Urbifossiella limnaea: one gene and its partner. The protein of the gene in region 2 interacts with the protein of the main gene of each other region in a pairwise test. Links are inferred from orthologs where the notes say so. Each region holds a gene or a part of one and is shown on either strand. Other genes may lie near its edges.

Region 1 (5,563 bases), 5.8 Mb from region 2 along the record:
CGCACAGGCGGGCATCGACCCGCGGACGCACGGGCGTGGTTGCCCGCCCACGACGGGGGCCGGGTGCCTCTCACCCTCTCCACTCGGGGGAGAGGGTCGCGGCGAAGCACGCGGGGTGAGGGGGCGAACCACCCACGACGAGAGCGAGCAGCCCCGCACGCCCGTGCCATAGCGATCGAGCCAACCGCCGGCTCACGCCGGCCGCTCGCCGGGGCGAGCGGTCAGCGCGCACGTGTACCGCCGGCGCGACGGCGTCAGGTTCCGCGCCAGCCGCTCGCAGCCGAAGCCCGCGGCCGCCGCCAGTTCCACCATTCGCCGTTCGTCGATCCGGTGCAGCACCACCCCGTCCGGGCTCCGCGCCGCCTTCCACAGGTGAACCAGCATCGCCGGCAGCACGCCGTTCCGCGTCGCCACCCACAGCGAGCGGCAGGCGTCCAGCGGCTTCGAGTAGCGCGTAGGGATCAGGTCGGCCAGCACCACCACGCCGCGGCCGTCGGGCTTCAGCAGCCGGCGGAACAGGGCCAGCGTCTCGGCCACGCCGGCGTCGCCGCCGAGGTACTGGACCACGCTGTTGGCGAAGATCAGGTCGTAGCTCGCCGCCGGCAGATGGGCCGCGCTGCCGTAGATGACCGAGGGCAATCCCGCGGCGCGCGTGCGGGCCACGGCCACGGCGTGCGGGTCGGTGTCCATGCCGTCCACGCGGCCGGCACGGTCGGCGAGGCGGGCGCCGGCGTCGAAGTAGCCGCAGCCGAAGTCGAGGACGGCGCTGTTAGGCCCGAGCCACGGCAGGCCGCGGAGGTGGGCGACGATGTCGCGCACCCAGAGTTCGGCCATCCGCTCGTCGCGGCGGTTCCACCGGTGGTAGCCGAGCCAGGCGGGAACGACGGCGGGCATGGATCGACACCGTGGGTTCCCGAACTGCTCGGCGTCAGGCCGCAAGCCGGGTGAGCGATTCTTGCCGGTCCACGGCTGCCGGTGCCGGCTTCCGCAACACCCGCGCCACGCCGGCCGCCGCCACCAGCGCCGCGGCAAGCGGCTGGATGCCGAGTCCGATCACCGGCCGGTGGACCGCGTACGGGAAGGCGAAGAGCACCACCGCCGCCAGGAACAACACCGCCCCTGCCACCGCCGACCGCCACGCCCAACGAGGCTGACCCGTGCGGTCGAGGAGTTCCCGCGCCAGCACCGGGGCGATGAGGATCAGCGTGCTCGACTCCACCGCGGGGCCGAACACCGTCATCCAGCACAGGCCCAGCGCCACGGCGTTCGTCGTGAGCGTCGGCCGGTCGGTGCCGCGCCAGCGCTGCCACGCCAGCACCACGGCGCACAGCGCGCCCGTGCCCGCCTGCACGAACAGGTACTGCGACCGCGGCACCGTCCAGCCCAGGTTCTTCAGCACGAGGTGGAAGTCCTGGTAGCCGCGCCAGTTCTCCCAGCCGGTGCGGTCGTCCCCCTTCATGTTCATCCACCACTCGGCGTACAGGCCGTTCACGTACTCCGGGCTCTGCAGCAGGTACGGCAGCGCCAGCCCGGCGGCGAGCGCGGCCACGAGCCCGACGCCGAACCGCACCGGCGCCGCGAACGCCAGCAGCATCCCGAGCGCCAGCGGGTAGCCCTTGAACAGCGCCGCCGCCGCGACGCACGCCCCCGCCACGGCCCACCGGTTCCCCAGCGCCAGCGCCCCCGCCGCGACCATCAGCCCCACCATGTGCGGGTTCGCCTGCCCGTTGCTGACGCTGCCGATCGCCAGCGGGAGCATCACGGCCAGCGCCGCCGCGACGGGTGCGTTCGGCCAGCTGCGGCGGAACCAGGCCGCGGCCCCGCCGAGGAACAGGGCGGCGCCGAGCAGGCGGAACAGCGCCCCGCCCGGCCCCCACGGCATCATCCCGAACGGCACGAACCCCGCGGCCACGGTCGGGCTGTAGCGGTAGTTGTCCACGTACGGCGCGAACACGCCGTAGAGCGGCTCCCCGGCCGCGAACCGCTCGCCGGCCCAGGCGTACGTCGGGTAGATGTTCGCCGACAGCGGCTTCAACACGGTGCGGACGCAGACGACGCCGAGGAGCACGACCCACAGCCCGACCGCAGTGCGAACGACGAGCTTCGAGCGGAGGCTGTCGGCGGGCACGGCACGGGTCCGGGGTTGGCGTCGCGGGACGGCCGATTCCGTACCACGCAGGGCGAGATCGCCGCAACACCAAGCCCGGCCGAGGGGAACGCCCCGGGCGACGCTCTAAAATTCTTTTGTGGCACCGACTCAATGCGTGCCGCGACCCCCAGGGGGGGAGCCGTGCACACAATGAATTCGGGCCGAGTGTTGAAGGTCGCCGCGTGGGGGTGCCTGTCCCGGCCGCCGGCCGTATCACACCCCCAACCGCCGCCGCCTCCCGGAACCTGCCCATGAGCATCCTCGTCGACAAGAACACGAAGGTCATTTGCCAGGGGATCACCGGCAAGGCCGGCAGCCTCCACACGGATCAATCGCTCCTCTACGGCTCCCAGTTCGTCGGCGGCGTGACCCCCGGCAAGGGCGGGCAGACGTGGACCGGCGATAAGTCGGGCAGGAAGCTGCCGGTCTTCAACACCGTGGCCGAGGCCGTGAAGGCCACCGGCGCCGACGCCAGCATGGTGTTCGTGCCGCCCAGCGGCTGCGCCGACTCCATCATGGAAGCGGCCGACGCCGGCATCCGCCTCATCGTGGCGATCACCGAGGGCGTGCCGGTCCTCGACATGGCGCGGGCGAAGCGCTACCTGAAGGCGAAGCCGAACGTGCGGCTGATCGGGCCGAACTGCCCCGGCATCATCACGCCGGGCCAGTGCAAGATCGGCATCATGCCGGGCTACATCCACAAGCCGTGCGCCCCGGGCGAGGCCGGCATCGGCGTCATCAGCCGCAGCGGCACACTGACGTACGAGGCGGTGTTCCAGCTCACGAACCTCGGCTACCCGCAGTCCACGTGCGTCGGCATCGGCGGCGACCCGGTGATCGGGACGACGCAGATCGACTTGCTGGAGCTGTTCGAGAAGGACCCGGGGACGCGGGCGATCCTGATGATCGGCGAGATCGGCGGGACGGCGGAGGAGGAAGCCGCGGCGTACATCAAGAAGCACGTGACGAAGCCGGTGGCGGCGTTCATCGCGGGCCAGACGGCGCCGCCGGGCCGGCGGATGGGCCACGCCGGGGCGATCATTAGCGGCGGCAGCGGCAGCGCGGCGGACAAGATTGCGGCGCTGAAGGCGGCCGGCCTGGCCGTGGCCGCGACGCCGGCCGACCTGGGCGCCGCGGTGGTGGAGGCGATGGGGAAGAAGAAGTAACGCGCTACGGCGCCGGCCCGTCGAGCCAGTCCGGCAGGCGGGCCAGCACGTGGTGCCACGTCGCCGGGGTGAACTCGTTCGAGTGGTACGGCACGTACACCCAGACGAACAGCGTGTCGCCGCCGCCCCGGTACGAGTACCCGGACCGCTCCGCCGCCTGCTGAATCGTCAGGTCCCACACCTCGGTCAGGTTCGACGTGAACACCCGCTTCGCGTCCGGCCGGCCGAGCGTCCCCTTGTAGAACTTCTCGTCGAACCGGGCGAACCGCACCATCGGCGGGAACGGGTGGTCCTTGTTCTTGACCCGCAGCTGAATCTCCTTCAACTCGTCGTCGAAGCCGTGGGCCGGCTTCTTCGGGTTCTCCGGGGCCACGCGGTCCTCGGGGCCGCCGCCGAGGAAGTCCTGGAGCGGCCGCGAGAAGTACCGCCCCGGCGGCTTCACCTTCCACAGCCACACGTGGTCGTGCGTGTCGGGGTGGTTCTCGACCAGGTACTCGTGGACCGCAGCGAACGCGTACGACGGCTGCCCCAGCGGCTTCGACAGGCCGGTGCCCAGGAAGTCCGGCTTGATGCCGAGCTTCCGGTCGAGCAGTTTCTGCACCGCTGGGTAGCTCATGTACACGTCGGCGACGGCCTGGTCGCGGCGGAGGGCGCCGCCCTCGGCGTCGGCGCCCTCGACGCCGGGCGGCCGCAACCGCAGCGCCCGCACGACCGTCTCGTCGGTCACCTCGCCGGCCGTCATGACGGAGTGGACCTGGTCGCGCCACGCCCGCCACTCGGCCGACTGCACGGTCTCGGTGCGCGGCGGGGCGTCGTGCCACCCGGGCGGCGCGGCGTGCGACAGCGCCTCGTACTGGTAGGCGAGGCTGGCCAGAAGCAGGCCGAGGAAGCCGCCGGCCGCGGCGGTGCCGAGCCACCGGCGGGCGTGGGCCACGGCACCGACCGGCGCGGCAGCGGCGGCGGCCCGCCGGGCGGCGCGGAGAGTGTACGCGGCCGCGACCGCCGCGCAGACCGCGGTGGTCGCAGCGGTGAGCACCATCCCGGCGTACGCGAGGCGGTCGTGACTCAATTCTTCCTCCGGCGGGTCGGGCGGCTACGGGAATGTTCTCGCCACCCGGAACCCGTAGTACAAGCCCTGCATCGTCGGCACGTCGTCGTGGCGGCGGGCGGCCCGCAGGCTGATGGCCATGAAGTAGAACGCCCCGCCGCGGAGGACTCGCTTGGCCGAGGGGTCCACGGCCGGCTCCGGCCCGTCGGCCCCGACCCGGTCCGTCCGCTCGTGGCACCACGTGAAGGCGTTCCCCTGCATGTCGAACAGGCCGAAGTCGTTCGGCTTGCGGGTGCCGACCGGGTGCGTCGCCTCGTCCGAGTTCCGCTGGTCGCCCGAGTTCTTCTCGTACCACGCGTACTCGCCGAGCAGCTCCTCCGTCTCGCCGTAGTACCGGCACGTCCGGGTGCCGGCCCGGTTGGCGTACTCCACTTCGGCGTCCGTCGGCAGCCGGTACCCGCTCAGCGAGGCACGAACGCCCCGTGAATCCTCCCCTCGACCGGAACGATCGTTGACACAATAGTCCGGGTACGGCCAACGCTCTACGGCCGGCACCTGCGACGGATCAGCCCGCGGGCGCCGGCGGCGTGATCGTGTACCCCAGGGCCAGCAGCGCGCGCAGCGCCCCGAGCGCCGTCTGCCGGTCGAACTCTTTCTCCGATTCGGACAACTCCGCGTACGGCACCAGACTCGGGTGCGTCTTCGCCACGTCGTCGCGGGCCGGGCCGTACCTCCACCCCTGGGCCAACCGGCCGAGGGCCCACACGTCGTGCGCGTGCGCGGCCAGACGCTCCGTGAGCGCCAGCACGTCCGGCGTCAGCGCCACCGCCGAGGTGTCGAGGGGGCGCGGGGTGTAGGTCATGAGTCGGCTGTCGGTGGGGGTCGGGTCGGAATCGCCTGCTTCGAGGATACCCCCGCCGCTGGGCGGCCGAAGCCGAAAACGCGATGATTGCCCCGCCGGCCGCGTTCGCTGCCGCCCTCGCGGAGCCGCCGCCATGACGCCCGACGAACTCCTCGGCGCGGCCGCGTCGGGGTCGATCCTCGAACAGTTCGCCGTCGCGCACCCCGACCGCTTCCCGGCCGCGTGGGACGCCGACCCGGCCGGCCCGCGGCTGTACCGGGCGTTCGCGGCCCGGCTCATCGCCCGCGGCCACCCGGCCCAGGGGCTCGGCCTCGCCGGCCGCGGCGTCGCCGCCTACC
Region 2 (5,636 bases):
CGGTCCGCGGCACGCCCGGCTACATGGCCCCCGAACTGCTGGAGGCCGCCGGCGCGATGGCGACCGGCGCCGCGCTGGCGCGGGGCGACCTGTTCTCGCTCGGCGTGATGACGTTCGAGCTGCTGACCGGCCGGCGGCCGTTCCCGGCGGCCGACCCGAAGTCGTTCGCCGCCTGCGCCGCCGCGGCCCGCGCGCCGCTGCCGCCGCTCCCCGCGGGCCTGTCGCGGGCGGTCCGGCGCGAGCTGACGGCGTGCCTGAACCCCGACCCGGGGGCGCGGCCGGAGTCGGCCGCCGGCCTGGCCGCGGCCCTGAGCGGGTTCGTGACCGCGGCCCGCACCCCGCCCGCCCCGCCGCCCCGGCGGGCCGCCCGGCGCGTCACCGCGACGGCGCTGGTGCTCGTGGCCGTGCTGACGGCGGGGAGCGGCGCCACGATGGGGCCGCCGGACAAGTCGCCGAAGTGGGCGCTCCCCGCGCCGCCCCCGCCGCCGACGACCGCGGACGAGTTCTACACCCGCGGCCTGGCGAGGGTCCGGGCCGACGACTGGTCGGGCGGTGTGGACGACTTCACCAAGTCGAACGCGCTCCGCCAGGACCGGCGGACTGTGGCGATGATGGCGTACTGTTACACGGTGGGCGCGAAGCATCAGGAAGGGGCCGAGTTCGGCGGCTGGGTGGACACCCGGCGCGACGCCCCGCCGGACGTGCTGAGCAACCGGGCGCTGTCGCTGATGAAGACGGGGAAGTCGGCCGAGGCCGGCGACGCGCTGGACCGGGCGGTCGCCGGCGACCCGGCTCTGCCGGCGGCGCGGTACAACCGGGCCGTGTGCCTGTTCGGCCTCTGGCGGGCGACCGGGGCTCACGGCGGGCTCGACCCGCGGGCCGTCGCCGACCTGCGGGCGGTGTTCGCGCTCGGGTACGACACCGCCGAGCTGCGGTTCTACGCGGCCCGCGTGTTCGCCGCCGGGTCGGACGTGGACCCCGCCCTGCGGGCGGAGGCGCTGGCGCAGGTGCGGGCCGGCGTGGCGGCGGGCAAGCCGGCGGCGGCGTTCCGCAACGACCCGACGCTGCGGGAGCGGTTCCGGCGCGGGTTCGGCGCGGCGCTGGCGTTCGAGGCCGCGTGTGCCGCGCCGTCCGGCCCAGCCCCGGTGAATCAGATGAGGTTGCAACTCGCCGAGCCGCGGCCGTTCTGACGCCGCCGCTCAGCCGGCCCCGTTCGATCCCGCCGCCGCGGCCGGCGTCGGCAGCGGCTCGATCTTCTGGATGTGGTAGAGGGACACGATCGTAACCTGATCCCGGATGTGGGGCGGGCCGTTCTCCGATGGGACGGAGATGTGCGCGGCCCCCGTGCTGCCGACGCACTGGTCCGGGTGATAGATGTCGAACGTCTGGCCGTTCGAGAGAAACACCCGGAACGGCTCGAACGGCACCTTCCGGGTTCGTTGGCGAATGTCTTCGAGGCGCACGGCTCGGTCTCCTGTCGGGTGACACCCCCATCCTACCGCCGCGCCGCGGGCCGGTCACTCGGGCTTGAAATCGTCCACCACCCAGCCGCCGGCCGCGTCGCGGACCAGCTTCACCGCGAACGCCCGGGTCGCCCCGTCCTTCGTGATCTCCGCCCGGAACGCGTCCGCCCCGGTGCGGGTGCGGCTGACCGCGGTCGCGCCCTTGCCGAGGCCGTCGGCCACGACGCCGAGCTTGCCGCGGTTGTAGTCGTAGCCCTGCTCCTGGTCCGCCGGGAACGGCCCCGCCAACGCGCCCCGCGCCTTCGCCGACATCAGCGCGGCGGCCAGCGGCACCCGGTCGTCGGTCGGCAGCGCCGTGCTCGTCAGCGCGTCCAGCAGCCCCAGCACGGCGAAGTCCTGGAACGCCTCGTCGGACGTCTTCGGCTTGGCCATTTCGTTGGCCTTGGCGGTGCCGAGGCCGAAGTAGTCGGCCTTCCACGCCCCGTCGGCCTGGACCATACGGACGAGGTAGCGGCCGGTGCCGTTCGGGCCGGTGAAGACGGCACTGGTGGACGCGGTGAACCCGTCCGGCGGCCCGATCTGCGTCAGCGCCGCGCCGGCCCGGGCGAGCCAGGTGTGCGCCGCGGCCGGGCTGTACCCCTTCGCCTTGTCCTCGGGCGAGGTCGCCGGCAGGCCGACGGCCTTGAGGAACGACGTGGTCAGCTTGGTGGTGTCGGCGGTGCCGGTGAGCAGGTCGCCGACAACCTTTTGGGCCGCGACCGAGCTGGCGTCGGTGGGGGCGACGGGGCCGGACGGGATGTTCGCCGGCGGGGCGGGGCCGGGGCCGCCCTTGTCGTCCTTGGTGGTAGGCGCGGCCGGCCGGCCGCACCCGGCGAGGGCCAACGCGGCCGCCAGCGTGGCGGTCCGGCAGGTGGTCGTCATCGGCGTCGTCCTTGTCCGGGAGAGGGGGTCAGGGAGTTGGGTCTTCGGCTCGGGTCTTCGCCGCTCGCGGCCTGGCGCCGGGCCGCGCCAGGCCGCGAGCGGCGAGCCGGGTCACTTCGCCAGTTCCACCACCATCTTCGCGCCCTCGGTCAGCCCGGGGGCCACGCGGATCGCCGGCAGCTCGGTCGTCACGCCGTTCAGGATCTCGCGCGCCTTGTCCACCTCGTTCCCCTCCAGCCGCACCACCACCGGCACCTGGAAGCCGACCTCGCGGCCGGCCTTCACCAGCGCGTCGGCGATGCGGGCGCAGCTGGCGATGCCGCCGAACACGTTCACGAAGATCGCCTTCACCTTCGGGTCGCTCAGGATGATGCGGAACGCCTCCACCGCGTTCTCGGCCGTCACGCCGCCGCCCACGTCGAGGAAGTTCGCCGGCTTGCCGCCGTGGTGCTGCACGATGTCCATCGTCGCCATCGCCAGCCCGGCGCCGTTCACCAGGCACCCGATGTTCCCGTCCAGCTGGATGAAGTTCAGGCTCGCCTTGCCGGCCCGCACCTCGACCGGGTTCTCCTCGCCCAGGTCGCGCAGCGCCTCCACGTCCTTGTGCCGAAAGAGCGCGTTGTCGTCGAAGTCGATCTTGGCGTCGAGGACGACCACGTCGCCCTTCTTGGTGACGGCCAGCGGGTTCACCTCGGCCAGCGTGGCGTCCTTCTCCAGGTACACCTTCGACAGCGCCAGCATGATCTTCTCGGCCTTGCCGACCTGATCGCCGGTGAAGCCGAGTTCGTAGGCCATGCGGCGGGCCTGGAACGGCTGCAACCCCGTCTCGGGGCTGAACGGGACCTTCAGGATCAGCTCCGGCGTGTCGTGGGCGACCTTCTCGATGTCCATGCCGCCGGCCGCGGACGCCATCAGCACCGGCTGCCCGATCGCCCGGTCGAACACGATGGCGACGTAGTACTCCTTCGCCGGCTCGGCGTCGGCCTGGACGATGAGCGTGCGGATCGGCTGCCCCTCGGGGCCGGTCTGCAGCGTGACGAGCGAGTGCTTCAGCATCGTCTCGGCGAGCGCCCTGGCCTTCTCGCGGGTGGGGGCGAACTTGACGCCGCCGAGCTTCTCGGCGTAGCCCTTGAGCTGCCCGGCGCCGCGGCCGCCGGCGTGGATCTGCGCCTTCACCATGACGCCGCCGCCGTTGCTCAGCTTGTCGAACGCGGCGGCGGCCTCGTCGGGCGTCTTGCACACGACGTGTCCGGGCACGTTGGCGCCGGCGGCGGCGAGGAGTTCCTTGGCCTGGTACTCGTGGACCTTCATCGCGCACGGCTCCGGTGGGGTGGTGCCGCTGTTATAGCGGCCGGCCGGCGGCCGGACCCGGGGCGACATTCGGGCCGGGATTCTTTCTTCCGGCCGAGGGGGGTCGATCCCCGGAACCATGTCACCGACTCATAAAAAAGTTGGTTCGATCCAGCCCCGGCCCCGGCAATCGGGGCAGGTCGTGGCCCGGCAACGGGTTGCGGCCGCGGCGCGGGGGAGAGTTGTGCGGCGTCGCCGGACCCGCTACGCTGCCGGGTATGGCGAAGAACGGCAAGAAGCGTCCCGCGGCAGCCGCCGGCGAGAAGCCGAAGGCGTGCTACGTGCTGTCGCTGAGCGTGGAGAACGTCCGCTGCTTCGGCCCGAAGCAGACCCTCGACCTGTCCGACGGCCACGGCCGCCCGAAGCAGTGGACGATCATCCTCGGCGAGAACGGCACCGGGAAGACGACGCTGCTGCGACTACTTACAGGCCACGAACCGGGCCTGGGACTGGTTGACGCTCGGGAAGATTTTGACGACGTGCCGAGCCCAGAGAAGATGCTTGGCGTTGGAGGCTGGTCGCTGATCACAGATGAAACGATATCCTGGATTCGCAATAGTTCAGACCGGAACGACAAAGTAACTATCGAGACGGTATTTACTTCAATTCCGCTAGGGACAAATCGATCGATCCCATGCAGGGCAAGCGTCTCGATTCAGAACGACATCGCTGGATTGGAGTATCGCGTTGAAGGATACTTACCAGTTGTAATGGCGTATGGCGTCAACAGGCGCCTTGTATCTGCGGCTCTCTCAAACGCCACACAAGACGAGTACGAGACAACACTCGCCAATGAGAATGCAGTCTTGCGAAACGCAGAGGAATGGCTACTACAGTTGGACTACGCTAGCAGTAAGGCTCCTGGGAATAAGACATCCGTCCATAAGCGCCTCATCCAAGTTACCGGGCTACTCACATCAGGCATTCTCCCCGATGTTTCTGAGTTGCGATTTGCCACAACAGGTGGTGACGTGCGACCTAAACCTCGGGTTGAATTCCTGACTCCTTTCGGGTGGGTCCCGCTCCGCCAACTCGGGTACGGCTACCAGACGCTCATCGCCTGGATGCTCGACTTCGTCAGCCGCATGGTGGAGCGCTACCCGGACAGCCCCGACCCGCTCAAGGAGCCGGCCATCTGCGTCGTGGACGAGATCGACCTGCACCTGCACCCGGCGTGGCAGCGGAAGCTGATTGGGTTCCTGTCGGAGCGGTTCCCGAACACGCAGTTCATCGCCACGGCGCACAGCCCGCTCGTCGTACAGGCCGCGGAGAACGCCAACATCGCCGTCCTGAAGCGCGAGGGCGACCACGTCGTCATCCACAACGACGTGGACGACATCCGCAACTGGCGCGTCGATCAGATCCTCACGAGCGACCTGTTCGGCCTGGAGTCGGCCCGGTCGCCGGAGGTCGAGAAGAAGCTCAAGCGGCAGGAGCAACTGGCCGGCAAAGCTCGGTTGACGCTCGCCGAGAAGAAGGAGTTGAAAGAACTCCAGGATCAGATCGACCGCCTCCCGGTCGGCCGGAGCGCGGCCGAGAACGAGGAACTTGCCGCCATCCGCCAGGCTCTGGACGCACTCCGCGCGACATCGCCCAAATGATCCGCCTGACCAAGCCCGCGCCTCCCGCGGTTCTCACCACGCGTGGGGCGGCCGCTACCCGCGCGAACAAGGCGAAGTACAAGACGGACCGGGCGGCATACCGGGCCGGAACGAAGCGGTTCCAGTTCGACCGGGACATCTTCGCGCACCCGACCGTGCGGACCGCACTCCGGGCGGCCCAGCACGAGAAGTGCGCGTTCTGTGAGTGGCGGATCAGCCCCGGGAACACCTACAGCGACGTGGAGCACTACCGGCCAAAGTCGGGGTTCAAGCAGCGGCGCGGCGACCCGCTAACCCGGCC

The links. Proteins that work in one complex are often made in the same cells at the same time.
Region 1: the proteins of sucC (region 2) and sucD interact in binary tests that used the Escherichia coli proteins (3 or more experiments, as listed by UniProt). The link is inferred for Urbifossiella limnaea from one-to-one orthologs.

Annotation. Positions count from the first base shown.
Region 1 is NZ_CP036273.1:6,030,193-6,035,755, forward strand. What follows is about bases 1,553-4,357. They hold sucD (succinate--CoA ligase subunit alpha), read left to right. Parts: upstream 1,553-2,400; coding sequence 2,401-3,315; downstream 3,316-4,357. Other genes in these bases: ETAA1_RS24570 (glycosyltransferase 87 family protein), read right to left, coding at 1,553-2,128; ETAA1_RS24580 (hypothetical protein), read right to left, coding at 3,320-4,357. Outside these bases: ETAA1_RS24565 (class I SAM-dependent methyltransferase), read right to left, coding at 193-894; more of ETAA1_RS24570, read right to left, coding at 929-1,552; more of ETAA1_RS24580, read right to left, coding at 4,358-4,384; ETAA1_RS24585 (formylglycine-generating enzyme family protein), read right to left, coding at 4,409-4,918; ETAA1_RS24590 (RyR domain-containing protein), read right to left, coding at 4,929-5,225; ETAA1_RS24595 (adenylate/guanylate cyclase domain-containing protein), read left to right, coding at 5,359-5,563. UniProt on the Escherichia coli protein: Succinyl-CoA synthetase functions in the citric acid cycle (TCA), coupling the hydrolysis of succinyl-CoA to the synthesis of either ATP or GTP and thus represents the only step of substrate-level phosphorylation in the TCA.
Region 2 is NZ_CP036273.1:215,039-220,674, reverse strand. Bases 1,596-4,473 are described here. They hold sucC (ADP-forming succinate--CoA ligase subunit beta), read right to left. Parts: upstream 3,696-4,473; coding sequence 2,496-3,695; downstream 1,596-2,495. Other genes in these bases: ETAA1_RS00990 (hypothetical protein), read right to left, coding at 1,596-2,384. In the rest of the region: ETAA1_RS01000 (protein kinase domain-containing protein), read left to right, coding at 1-1,190; ETAA1_RS00995 (hypothetical protein), read right to left, coding at 1,200-1,463; more of ETAA1_RS00990, read right to left, coding at 1,518-1,595; ETAA1_RS32630 (AAA family ATPase), read left to right, coding at 4,706-5,335; ETAA1_RS00975 (HNH endonuclease family protein), read left to right, coding at 5,332-5,636. UniProt on the Escherichia coli protein: Succinyl-CoA synthetase functions in the citric acid cycle (TCA), coupling the hydrolysis of succinyl-CoA to the synthesis of either ATP or GTP and thus represents the only step of substrate-level phosphorylation in the TCA.